Pelagibaculum spongiae: one gene and its partner. The protein of the gene in region 2 interacts with the protein of the main gene of each other region in a pairwise test. Links are inferred from orthologs where the notes say so. Each region holds a gene or a part of one and is shown on either strand. Other genes may lie near its edges.

The links.
Region 1: the proteins of DC094_RS02655 (region 2) and kdsB interact in binary tests that used the Escherichia coli proteins (3 or more experiments, as listed by UniProt). The link is inferred for Pelagibaculum spongiae from one-to-one orthologs.

The regions. Positions count from the first base shown.
Region 1 is NZ_QDDL01000004.1:186,190-193,207, reverse strand. The notes cover bases 1,789-4,788. They hold kdsB (3-deoxy-manno-octulosonate cytidylyltransferase), read right to left. Parts: upstream 3,667-4,788; coding sequence 2,911-3,666; downstream 1,789-2,910. Other genes in these bases: lpxK (tetraacyldisaccharide 4'-kinase), read right to left, coding at 3,835-4,788; DC094_RS11595 (Trm112 family protein), read right to left, coding at 3,663-3,842; DC094_RS11605 (transposase), read right to left, coding at 1,789-2,699. Outside these bases: DC094_RS11610 (non-ribosomal peptide synthetase), read right to left, coding at 1-549; more of DC094_RS11605, read right to left, coding at 1,671-1,788; more of lpxK, read right to left, coding at 4,789-4,851; DC094_RS11585 (ExbD/TolR family protein), read right to left, coding at 4,844-5,269; DC094_RS11580 (MotA/TolQ/ExbB proton channel family protein), read right to left, coding at 5,266-5,922; DC094_RS11575 (DNA internalization-related competence protein ComEC/Rec2), read right to left, coding at 5,999-7,018. UniProt on the Escherichia coli protein: Activates KDO (a required 8-carbon sugar) for incorporation into bacterial lipopolysaccharide in Gram-negative bacteria.
Region 2 is NZ_QDDL01000001.1:599,507-606,292, forward strand. Bases 1-2,768 are described here. They hold DC094_RS02655 (TetR/AcrR family transcriptional regulator), read right to left. Parts: upstream 1,804-2,768; coding sequence 1,198-1,803; downstream 1-1,197. Other genes in these bases: DC094_RS02650 (NADH:flavin oxidoreductase/NADH oxidase family protein), read right to left, coding at 1-1,096; DC094_RS02660 (ABC-F family ATPase), read right to left, coding at 1,962-2,768. In the rest of the region: more of DC094_RS02660, read right to left, coding at 2,769-3,548; DC094_RS02665 (peptide MFS transporter), read left to right, coding at 4,328-5,815; DC094_RS02670 (transposase), read right to left, coding at 6,077-6,786. UniProt on the Escherichia coli protein: Involved in response to both electrophiles and reactive chlorine species (RCS). Represses the transcription of the nemRA-gloA operon by binding to the NemR box.

The DNA of each region.
Region 1 (7,018 bases), on a different replicon or contig from region 2:
CAGCGTCTCATGGGAATTAAAGTTCCCTTGCGGCATAGCTAGCGTAGAGATTTTCGGTAAATCATCCGGCTGATTAGCTGCTTGAATTAATAGCCGCGCATGAATTCCTAAAGAAGGCCCATCGAGCAATAAATGATGTGCAGTAATCACCAAATGATAACAGTCAGGTGCTTGCACTAACCAATGGCCGAGCATCGGCTCACAATGCAAATCATAATTGCGATAAATAAGGGAATTTAGCAATTCCTGAGGCTGATTAGTCTCAGCCGTTATCAACACTAGCGAATGGTGGGTATCAGTAACTGAGAGAAATGGCTGCTCAGATTGAGTATCCAGCCTGACACCTAATATCGCCTGACTTGAAACCAGCCTATCAAGCGCCGCCTGCCAGTAGGCAAGGTCAGCCTGACCGTCAAATCGCAACGCATAGCCAGAGCTATTTTTCAGTGATGTTGGGTTTAAAGTTGCATCGAGGAAGGTATCTGTTTGCACCAGAGACAGCGCGATAGATTCATCGATTGAAAACTCAGCATTGTTATTATTATTCAACAGCTTGCTCCCGAGCCTATGTTATCCAGGCATGCTTCGGCCAGAAATTCCTTGGCCATCCGTATTTTTATTATTTTGCTACGGGAGTTTGATAGTAACATTTCACTGACAGCCTGTTTACTCAACTGGCAGCGATATTTTGCTCTTTTTGAAAAAAAACTGGTTACTTAAAGTAACTCGCCTTAGATATTCTTTTGCAATATATTATTTGGAGGAGATATTTGGGTGTGCCAATTTAGGCTCTTGAATCACATCAGGATCACTTCAATGAAAAAATTTTCTTGGATCATTAAGTTAATTATCGCAGTTAACTATTGCCAGCCAAAGTTTTTTCTCTGAACCACAAAAAACATTTTATAGCGATTATGCATCAAAATAATGTCCACTAAAACGTCTGCATAGACAAAACAAGTGTTCATTCGACGGTTTTTCAGCAAACATTATTGGATAGCTGGCGTAGTAATGCCTACCAGCTGGCGCTCGCATCAAAATATCTTCAATGGGTCGTTAGGAAATTAACAGGATGGCTTTAGGTGGGATCTAACCTTTTCTTTTGTTCTTTGTATTGCGCTCTGGCACGCCGCTTAAACTTCAATATATCGCAGTTAACTATTGCCAGCCAAAGTTTTTTCTCTGAACCTCAAAAAACATTTTATAGCGATTATGCATCAAAATAATGTCCACTAAAACGTCTGCATAGACAAAACAATCGTCTACTCGACGGTTTTTAAGCAAAAACCATTGAATAGCTGGCACAGCAATGCCTACCAGCTGGCGCTCGCATCAAAATATCTTCAGTGGGTCGTTAGGAAATTAACAGGGTGGGCTTAGGTGGGGTCTAACCCTTTCTTTTGTTCTTTATATTTATATTGCTCTCGGGCACGTCGCTTGAACTTTAATAAAACCCTGCCAGCCAAACTTTTTTCTTTGCACCCCAAAAAATGCCTTATGGCGATTATGCATCAAAATAATGTCCACCAAAATGTCTGCAAAGACAAAACCAGTGTTCATTCGACGGTTTTTCAGCAAACATTATTGGATAGCTGGCGTAGTAATGCCTACCAGCTAGCGCTCGCATCAAAATATCTTCAATGGGTCGTTAGGAAATTAACAGGGTGGGCTTAGGTGGGGTCTAACCCTTTCTTTTGTTCTTTATATTTATATTGCTCTCGGGCACGTCGCTTGAACTTTAATATGTCGGCATAGTTACCAATCGCTGAAGTAAATTGTTTCATTAGCGACAACCCGCGACCGCTCATGGTGCTGGCCCATTCGGTGGCATCGACTCGCAATTTCAGTCGATTAAAAATTGGCGGTAAATCTTGCGACATGCGGTGTTTTTTATCATGGCGGGCCATCCGTGCGCTAGTATCAACAAGTTCTAAGTAATCTGAATATTTAAAAGGTAAGCACTTTGCTTGTTGTGCTTTTGTCATTTTTGGTTCAAGCAACGATTTTAATCTGGGGTAGCTCGATTTCAGGTTTCGTTTTTCTTTAATATTGATTCTGGCTTGTAGCGAAGTGTAATCGGAATCTTCTGGGGTTGTGGCGATACCTGCTCGCAGTGAATTAAGATCGACATAAGCCATGCAGGTTAGCAGCGCTTGTTCATCCAGCAAGGCTTGTGCTTTAAAGCGACCTTCCCAAAATCGGCCGGTGCATTTATCTTCAGCGTTGGCTTTGCGGGCTAGCGGCTCGTTAATTGCTCGCATAAACCAGCTAATACTCATTAGTCGTTCTCGGTAAATATCAGCGAAACTGACTGCCATATTTTTTTCTGCAGAGGTCATTGCTTTTCTTTTACGAGAATCGAGGTAATTCTGCACCAAGCGTTCGCCCTTAAAGACTTTGCAATATTGAGTCAGCACCTGATCATCGGTCCATTCTTGAGCTTTTGAAACATCGACAAACAGCACCAGATGATAGTGATTGCTCATGATGGCATAGGCTGCTACTTCTATCGCAAAGGCTTTCACCAGTAAGGCTAGCCGATCGACAATCCACTGGCGGCGGTGATCGTAGTTTTGTCGAAGCTCGGGAACGATGGTCGGATCTTCACCGCACAACCACCCTCGCCTAACGCATCTTGAACAGGCATGGATGAACGGATTAGCTTTTGGATCGAACAGAATGGCACGTGGTGCAGGCATAATGAATTTGGATCGATTTATTAAGCAAACACTTAATAATTTGATTCCACTCCAGCTAATTTCAGTGGTTGACTGATATTAGCTGGCGCTTTGCAATTGGGGAAATTGAATATTTTTAACTGGTCATAGAAAAAGCTTTGGCTGGCAAATACCTATTGTGGATCAAGCAAACACCTTGATCCATCGGAAATTCAGGTATTAAATAAGATGTTTAGCTCAACAAACTCCGCACATATTCTAAATCTTCTGGGCTATCAATTCCGGGAGGAATCTCGGCACAAGCAGTTTCAACATGAATGCTCTTGCCGTGATAAATCGCCCGCAATTGCTCGAGAGATTCCAGCATCTCCAGCTGACATGCACCCCATTGAATAAACTGGCGTACAAAACCGGCGCGATAACCATAAATACCAATATGCCGCGCTGCCAGCGAATCTTGTGCCATCGACTTTTCAGTCGATGAAAAACCATCGCGATTCCATGGAATCGATGCGCGGCTAAAATAAATCGCTTTACCCGATTTATCAGCTATCACTTTGACAGCATTGGCATTAAACATCGATTCAATATCTGTAATAGGCTCACATAATGTCGACATCGAATAATCTGGACGCTGTTTTAAATTCCCAGCAACCTGATTAATGACCTGCGGCGGAATTAAAGGCTCATCACCTTGAACATTAACCACTACCGCATCATCAGCCAGCCCCAGTTTGCCAATCGCTTCTGCTAAACGATCAGTGCCAGACGGATGACCAGCTGCGGTCATCACAACATCTGCACCGAGCGATTTAACCAGATCGAAAATACGTTGATCATCGGTGGCAACGGTAACGGTTGCTGCAGCTGATAATTTCGCTTGGCGCCAGACTCTTTCGATCATGGTCTGGCCGCAAATATCGGCTAATGGCTTACCTGGCAATCGAGAAGAAGCATATCTTGCAGGAATGATGACGTGAAAACTCACTGCACTTCTTCCCCAGTTAGCTGACGTGCTTGTTCTTCTAGCATCACCGGAATATCTTCATTAATTGGATAGGCTAAGCGATCAGCCTTGCACCATAATTCATTTTGCTGCTCTTTAAAGATCAGCTTGCCTTTACAAAGTGGACATACCAAAACATCCAATACTCGCTTATCCATGTGTAACCTCGGCTAATTTTGTTTTCAAATGGCTGGAGAACTCATTTGATAATTTGGCAGTCACCGGCAAATACCAGCTGTTCGGCCGTTCCAGATGGCGACATTTTACGGCATCTTTCTCGGTCATCAGTAGTGGTAAAGCATCATTCGGTGATAAATCTTCTAATTGATAATGGTGATGGTCTGGCAAAGCTTTTAATTCTGGAGAAAAGCCTAACTGTGTCAGCGTATTATGAAAACGCTGCGGATTGCCGATGCCAGCAACCGCTAAAACTTTTCCTAATTGCGGCGCCAGCGCCGTTTCATCTGAATGTAACGGCTGGAGTTTGCCAGGCTGCAGCTGCATTTCAAACTCACCCGAACGGCCAGCGCTACCATTGCAAACCACAAAATCAACGCTGTCCAAACGACTTACTGGCTCTCGAAGCGGCCCCGCAGGTAGCATTTTTTGGTTACCGAAACGGCGTTGGCCATCAATAACCGCAATTTCAATATCTCTAGCTAATCGATAATGCTGCAAGCCGTCATCACAAATCAGTAAATCACAGCCCTGGGCAACCAGCAGTTTGGCAACCGCGACACGATCACGGCCTACCGCTACTTTTGTTTGGCCACGTAAAAACATCATTAAAGGTTCATCACCGACATCCGCAGCAGTTGATTGCTCATCAACCAACCGCAGCTGATCTGAACTACTACCATAACCTCGACTAACCACACCCGGGTTAAAGCCATTGTCTTTAGCCCAATCAATCAACCATAGGGTAAGGGGTGTTTTACCCGCGCCACCCGCCGTCAAATTTCCAACAACAATAGTAGGAACGCCCGCAGCAAAGGAAGTTTTTTTACCGAGTAGATATTGGTGTCGCTTGCGGCAAACAATAAAATCAAACAAATGGCTGAGCGGTTTAAGCAACCATCCCAGCCATTTGTTTTGATCTTGATACCACAAAGAGAGAAAGACAGGTTCTAGCCAGCGGCGTAGAACATCACCTGCCGATTTACTCATCCGGTTTTCTCGTTGCAATTCTTAATTTAGTGAAGCCTTGCTGGCCTAATACATCCATTGCGGTCACTACCGACTGATGCGGTGCTTGGCCATCGGCGCTAATAATTACCGGCAAGGTTAAATCACCACCAGATTGTTGCTCGATAGCCCTTTGTAGGGTTTGCTGCTTATTATTCACCAGCTTTTGTGAGTTCACAAAATAGTAACCTTGTGCATCCACACTAACTTCAAGCACTTTCGGTGCATCAATCACTTCGCTTGGTTGGCCATTAGCTTGTGGCAAACTCAAGGTAATTTGGGTTTCTCTGGTAAAAGAAGTTGAAACCATAAAAAAGATCAGCAGTAAAAAAACTACATCAATTAACGGCATCATATCGGGAGTCAGTTCATCCCTTCTAGTTTTGGCCCGCCAGCTCATGCGACGCTCTCCGCGCTACCCCCGGCATGATCCATTGGCTCATCCTTTCGGCGGTCACCATGTATCACATCGACCAGTTTTACCGCTTCTTGCTCCATGGTAATTGCCAGCTCATCGATTCGACGCTGGTAATAACGGTGAGCAATCAAAGCAGGAATCGCCACACTCATACCAGCAGCCGTAGTAATCAAAGCCTGGGAGATACCATCGGCTAGAACAGCTGGGTTACCGACACCAACAGTGGTGATTGCAGTAAATACCTTGATCATACCGATCACGGTACCTAGCAAACCCAGCAACGGTGACACTGAGGCAATAATTCCTAATGTGTTTAGAAAACGCTCAAGTTGAATGACCGCATGGCGGCCAGCTTCATCGATCGCATCTTTCATTACTTCGCGGCTGGTATTCAAATTAGAGATACCTGCAGCAAGCACTCGACCCATCGGAGAACCGTGGCGTAAATCGGCCAGTTTCTCTTCGTTCATTTCTTTGTTTTGCACATTTAACCAGACTTTAGCTACCAGATTATCAGGAATAACCTGGCCATCACGCAAAGCGAAAAAACGCTCAACAATAATGGTCAGTGCAACAACGGAACAAATAACAATTGGCAGCATTAAGAGGCCGCCAGCCTTAATAATCTCAAACACCAGAACAGTCCTTTTGCTTCGGTTCTTCTCTTGGCGACAACTCTACCACAGCAGATAGATAAGTCAGCCCCGCAGTTTAACCTGAGCTCAATCTTCGACAACTTGCGCGTCTTGGTAGCCTCCAATACTGATTTTCAAGCCGGGAAGTTGCGATCTGTTTGACCGAGCCTCCCGCATCAACCACCAGCTGAATCATCCCATCACATGCAGTACTGAATAATTGGGCGTCATTTAAATGATAGCGTTGTAATACATTTCGATCGGGCAATTCATTAGTAATCTTAAAACCTGTGCTAATTAGCACAATTTGAGGGTTGATCTGTTTCACAAACCGCTCAGAACTGGCATTCTTAGCCCCTTGCTTACCGGGTAACAGAATCAATTGCTGGTCATTGGTAGTCAGCTGAAAATTATCCAATAACCGCTTTTCTTCAACCCTATCTAAATCCCCCATCACTAATATGCGGCTTTTTCCGTAATTAATCGCTATCGCACAACTCTGTTTGTCTTCGCTGCCCGTCGTTTTTGCTAACACAACAGACACTCGAATATCTCCTAGCTGATAACTATCACCTGTCTTACACGGCAAAGCATTCAATGACCATTTTTGATTAATCTGCTTGGCGTTACCAGCCAAGGTTAATTTGGCAGGCATTGCTGTAGCAAGAACCCCGGCTCCTCCGACATGGCGCATATCGAGATGACTCAAAACTAATAAGTCGATTTGCGAATACCCCCTAGCCTGCAAGTAAGGCAGCAACACCCGCTCTGCTGAGCTGAAATTCCCCAATGCTGGCCCAGTATCAAGTAAGATTAAATGCTTATCATCTCGAACAATTAATGCCTGACCGTGACCAACATCCATCAATTCAACAATTAACTGCTGCGGCTTTATAACTTGCTGGTTGAATGCCAGCAATAAACCACTAATTAGAAGTGCACCTCGCCACTGCCACGCTAGAGGAATTAAAGCGATAAATACCAAGATTAAACCGATTAACTTTAATAAAAAGCTTCCCGAAGCAAACAACAAACCTTTGCCTTGCAACAACTCCAACCACCACCAGAAAAAATCTGCCAAATGATTCAACAGCCA
Region 2 (6,786 bases):
TCATCTTATCTACCAATTTAAAACCGGTAGTAGGCTCTTTAAAATTTGTTTTGTATTGGTCGTTAGCTATCGCTTTTTTTGGCAGATCTGGAATTAAAGTCAGTGGCCGGGCAATGCCCACCATATCGGTAGCACCCGATTGAATTGCATCGGTCATTGCCTGCGAGCTACGAAAGCCACCGGTAACTACTAATGGTGTTTTGACTAACTTGCGGACTTTTTCAGCATATTCCAGAAAATAAGCTTCTCTCTGAACGGTACTGGCTTTTGGTTTGTTCTTTTTAGAACCCATCATCGATGGATTTTCATAAGTGCCACCAGAGATTTCAATTAAATTGATTCCAGCTTCGGATAGAGCCTTTACCACTTGCATCGACTCTTCTTCGGTAAAACCACCTTTCATAAAGTCAGCAGAGTTTAATTTAATGCCGATTGGAAAGTCTTCACCCACTTTAGCTCGCATCGCTTTATAAACTTCTAATACAAAGCGCATACGATTTTCCATCGCCCCCCCCCAGCGATCGTCTCTCTGATTATGGCGTGATGATAAAAACTGACTGACCAAATAACCATGCGCACCGTGAATTTGTACCCCGGTAAAACCAGCTTCCTTTGCTAAAGCGGCCGAAGTAGCAAAAGATTGAATGACCGATTCCACTTCACTATCTAATAGTGCTCTTGGCGTGTTAAATACTTTTTCCAAACCACCGGTTAACGGAATTGCCGAAGGGGCAACTGGTTCAGGTGTTAAAAACGAAGGGATTTGTTTGCCGGGATGGTTTAATTGCGCCCATAAATGCGACCCGTTAGCGGTTGCTGCACTGGTCCATTTTTTAAAGGTTGATAAATCACTTTTCTGATCAAGCACCACATTCTTCGGTTCACCCAAAGCCGTTCGGTCAATCATAATATTGCCGGTAATATTTAACCCAACACCACCCTCGGCCCAACGACGGTAAACATCTGCCAACCCGGAACGTGGGTTATGATTTTTATCACCCAGCTGCTCACTCATTGCCGATTTAAAAAATCGATTATTGATTTCAGCGCCGTTGGCCAGCTTTAGTGGTGTAGCCAGAGTAATTGCTTGATTCATTTTATTCTCCCACCGGAATTTTTGAACTAGACCGGTCGTCTTTTAATTGATTTCAAAAAAAACCAAATGCAGTTACATCTGGCTCCAATATAAATTGTTTATCAAGCAGCCAGTGGCTTAAACAACCGATTCAGCGTCATATCCAATGATTGCAACAATGGCTCGGCAGAAGTCTCAAACTGCATTCGCAGCATTGCGCCTTCCCACTGGTTCCAGAATATATCGGTTAGTGTCACCGCTGATAGATCATCTCTCACTTCACCCGCCTGCTGCGCACGATCAATTACTGCTGAAAATCGCTGATGCCATTGCGAATACATTTTTTGCATGGCTTGGCGACACAATTCACTGGTGCCTCCGACCTCTCCAGCCAAGCTACCCATCAAGCAACCATGACCGCAACCTTGCTGCAATAAATGCTCAGCAAAAACCGTGTAGATCTGCTGAATCGTCTGCAGAGGTGTTAGGTTGGAATTCGCCACCATGCCATCAAAAATTTCCAGCAGATTCTGCATATAAAATTCGATCACTTCGGCAACAAAGGCTTCTTTGCTAGCGAAGTAGTTATAGAAAGACCCTTTAGGCACCTTGGCAGCATCGAGGATTTGCTTCAGCCCGGTACCGCTATAACCATGCTCAGCTAACAACTCAACCCCAAGCTGCAACAACGCTATTCGGGTATTTTCACTGCGTCTGGGTCTTGCCATTGCTTGAAAGCACCTGCTCAATAATAAGTGACCGATCGTCTTGGAATGAAATCTAAAGCAATTCCTGTAGGCCGACAAGCATTCCGTGAATTAAATGCAAAAAAAATGGCGAACCCGATTAGGTTCGCCATTTTTTAACCAATAGCTAAGGGTAAATACTAAATTCCTTGGCTTTTTAGATACTCGTCATAAGTACCGTGGAAATCAACAATGCCAGTAGGCGTTAATTCGATAATCCGGGTTGCCAGCGAGGATACAAACTCGCGGTCATGGCTGACGAATAACAAGGTGCCTTCGTAGTTTTCCAGCGCTAGGTTTAAAGATTCAATTGATTCCATATCCAGGTGGTTGGTTGGCTCATCCATCACCAGAATATTAGGCTTTTGCAGCATCATTTTGCCGAATAGCATACGGCCTTGCTCACCACCAGAAATCACTTTAACTGATTTATCGATTTCTTTTTGTGAGAACAATAAACGGCCTAAAGTACCGCGAATGACTTGCTCGTCATCACCTTCTTGAGCCCACTGGAACATCCAATCCAGCAAAGGCTCACCACCTTCAAAGTCTGAGGCATGATCCTGAGCGTAATAACCAATCGCGTGATTTTCTGACCACTTCACTTCACCAGCAGTTAAGTCTGTCGCGCCCATCAAGCATTTGAGTAGCGTGGTTTTACCGGCACCGTTCGGGCCGATGATCGCAATGCGCTCACCCACTTCAACCATCATGCTCAAATCTTTAAACACTGGCTCATCATAGCTTTTCGCCATGCCTTCAATTTCCAGTGCCAAGCGGTGCAGCTTCTTGCTCTGTTCAAAACGAATAAACGGGTTTTGACGCGAAGAAGGCTTAACATCTTCCAGTTGGATTTTATCGATTTGCTTGGCGCGAGATGTTGCTTGCTTAGACTTAGAAGCGTTAGCAGAAAAACGACTAACAAAAGATTTCAATTCAGAAATTTGCGCTTTCTTCTTGGCATTTTCTGATAGTAATCGCTCACGCGCCTGGGTCGATGCCGTCATATATTGATCATAGGAACCCGGATAAACCCGCAGTTCACCATAATCCAGGTCTGCCATATGAGAGCAAACGCTGTTTAAGAAGTGGCGGTCGTGGGAAATAATAATCATGGTGCAGTTGCGCTGGTTCAGCACATCTTCCAACCATCGAATGGTATCGATATCCAAGTTGTTGGTTGGTTCGTCGAGCAACATAATATCTGGATCAGAAAACAGCACTTGTGCCAACAGCACACGTAATTTCCAACCGGGTGCAACATTACTCATCAAACCAAAATGCTGCTCCACCGGAATACCAACGCCCAGCAACAGCTCACCGGCGCGAGACTCTGCGGTGTAGCCATCCATTTCAGCAAATTCAGCTTCTAAATCACCGGCACGAATACCATCTTCTTCCGTCATATCTGGGTTAGCATAAATTGCATCCCGCTCTGACTTCACTGCCCACAGCTCGACATGACCCATGATTACCGTGTCGATGACACTGTATTCTTCATAAGCAAATTGATCCTGGCTCAGCTTACCAATTCGCTCATGGGGATCTTTGGAAACATTGCCCAGAGTTGCCTCAAGGTCATCACCTAAAATTTTCATGAAGGTTGACTTGCCCGAGCCATTAGCACCGATCAAGCCATAGCGATTGCCATTGCCAAATTTGACAGAAACATTTTCAAACAGTGGCTTGGCGCCAAACTGCATCGTGATATTAGAAGCGGTAAGCAAAGCAGGATTCCAATTGACTGATAAAACAAGCAACAACGCTCAGTCACTGCAGCAAAAGTGCCGCATCGAGCGATGGCCAAAATGGCGCGCATTATGACACATACCCGAGCCACTTCAAGATATGAGTATCAGGGTCTCTGGGCGAATCATGATCAAGGCAGATCTTTGTATTGATAGTTATTCCTTTAAAAAAAGCGCTAACAATGAACAGGTTTTGCTTAGAGATCGCCGAAGGGCTGGTTTAGAAACGTTTTACGCTTCCTTTTCGATTTGATAGAGAGTGTCTTGAAAGGCAGGGTTTTGAAAAGAGAATAATTATTTTGAGGTATTCATCGTTGCGCCTGTTCTTCCACTATTAACAGGTATGGCACATATAAACCCGGGTGCGCCCGCAGGCTTACCCAGGCTACGAAAATCGATTGATTTTCATTAATATCAGTCTGATATTTCGCTTAACGTCGAACTAAAGGTTGGGTAAGCCTTAAGGCGCACCCAACAATTTCATCTTGCGCTACCACTTAAATCACAACAGATAGAAAAAATAGCTATAACCAACAAAACATTCACATAAAAAATATTGAATAAAGATAAAAAAGTGACATAAAAATTCATCAATTAGAAAACAGTTAAATCTTCGCTTACAACAAAAAGCCTAAAGCTGTCTCAAAGCAACAGTTCGTCATGATATTTCATATAAATTATTTCTATCTATTGGATGCCTGATAGCTATCTGAAGCATTCTCACACATTAGTTCGCAACAATTTCAGCTGGAGTCGATATGTGGAATCGTCTGAATAAAGCAATGATGGGCTGCCAAATGTTATTTGGCCTGTCATTTTACGGTGTGATGATTATTTTAACCCGCTTCTTTTTAGAAGATTTGAAATACAGCGAAGCCGAAACCATGATGGTGGTCGGTGCTTTTTCATCCATCGGGCCGTTGTTTGCGATTGCTGGCGGCTTTATTGCCGATAAATTCCTCGGCGCTTACCGTTCACTCACAATTGCCTACGGTTGTTTTTCAGTCGGCTATGTTTTGTTAGTTTTAGGCGCATCGGCCGCCAGTGTTCCGCTCAGTTTGGCAGGCATTGCACTAGCAAGCTACGCGCGCGGTTTAATGTCACCGTCTTACCCTAGCCTGTTCCGCCGTACTTTTAAGTCTGGTGAAGATTTTGAGAATGGCTTCCCAGTCAACTATTCGGTTAACAATGTGGGCGCATTCCTTGGCCAGTACCTATTCCCACTAATGGTTTTAGCGGTTGGTTTTAATGGCAGCTTTGCTGTATCTGCTGCCATGGCCTTTATCGCAGTTTCAACATTAATAGCTTTCAAAAGTAAGTTTTCTAGCATTGCTTCTGAAATCGAAGCTCAACCGGTCAGCAAAAAAAACTGGCTGGCATTTCTTACCATTTCTATCGCAATGATCGGCCTAGTATTCTTTATGTTCGCCAACATGGACATCGGTAAAAACATTGTTTATGCAATTGGTGTCACCGCAATTGGCTACTTTATTTGGTTGATGATCAAATCAGAAAAATCCGACCAATTAAAAATGGGCACCATTTTAATTATGGTCGCTCTAACTACAGCATTTTTCGTTTACTACGGCCAAATGATGACCTCTATGACCATGGTAACCATCAACACAATGCGTGGCGATCTGTTCGGCTTTATTCCAATTGCCCCCGAAGCCTCCATGGCGATGAACCCATTGTGGTGCATAGTGGCAGGGCCAATTATTGCGCTGATTTTTTCTAACCTAGAAAAACGTGGCATTAATTTTTCTACCGCAACCAAAGTGGGCTTCTCATTTATTCTGACGGCCATCGCTTTTGGAATTTTAACCTTGGCTGTTTTAGGTGTCAGTGAAGATGCAGTAATCCGCCCAGAAATTTTCCTAGCCATTCACTTCTTCCAGGCATTTGCTGAAGTAGTGGTAGGCAGTTTAGTAGTGGCATTTATTCTGTCGGTCACGCCAAAGCATATTGAAAACTTTTCAGTCAGCCTGTTTTCAGTCGCAATTGCATTAAGCGGCATTGTCGGCGCGGTATTCTCCACTTCAATTGCCTTGGAAAAAGGTCAGAAGATCACCCAAGAAATCGTTCAAAACACCTACGGCGATTACTTTATGCTGCTAACCGTTCTCGCAGTGGTTATGGCAGCATTAGCCATGGTGGCTTCAGAAGTGATTCGTAAAATGCTAGATGCCGCAGAAGCAAATAAACCTGAGTCAGAAGACTTAGAAACTGCAAAAGCTAATGCGTAATATTTAAGTTTGATGACTGTATAAGGCGGTCTTCGGATCGCCTTTTTATTTGCGCCACCCAAAATTATAACGATACCGAAATCAATTTTTCTGATGATAATTTTCATTAACACAAACATTAAAACCTTACCCAGTTTCGAGTAGCGCGCTATATTCTTTCTGTTTTCTTGGTTTTATTGCACGACAAAAACCGGATATATTCCGGTTATCAATTTTTTATTTTTTAACGATTAGGCTTGGTCGATCAAACTAAACCGATAATCAAGGGGGTGGTTGATCTCCAGCCGCCTGTTGCGCACGCCAATCTTCGGTTTGTTGCTTCACTCGCTGGCGGAACTGCTTCAGGCTCACTGCATCACCAATCGCATAGGCAAACTGCCAAGCACTGGCCATTACCTTGCTACGACCACTCATAGTAGTGGCCCACCACAAAGCTTCGGTTTCAATGTTTAAGCGTTCAAAAATGGGGGGGAGAAAACTATCCATATGATACTTTTTATCATTTCTTGCCATGCGAGCGCTGGCATCTACCAGCTCCAAGTAATCTTTTAGTTTAAATGGCAGAGAGTGAACTTGATCTTTAATATTAATATTGGGTTGCACTTTGCTATCGACAAAAGGTTTTAACCGAGCAAAATTATAATCATATCGACATTTTTTATTTTTTCTGTTTTTGGGACTCTTGTTTCGTCGCAGGTTACTTTCGGCAAGTTCTGTTTCTAGCCGAGCCTGAACCGAAGTGTAATTCGAACTTTCTGGCGTTTGTGCAATACCGGCACGAAGCGGGTTAAGATCGACATAAGCCATACAAGTTAGCAGGGCTTGTTGATCCAGCAACGCTTGCGCCTTAAAACGCCCCTCCCAAAAACGACCTTTACATTGATCTTCCGCGTTGGCCATTCGTGCCAGCGGCTCGTTAATTGAGCGCATAAACCAGCTAATGGAATATAATCGCTTGCGGTAAATAGTAT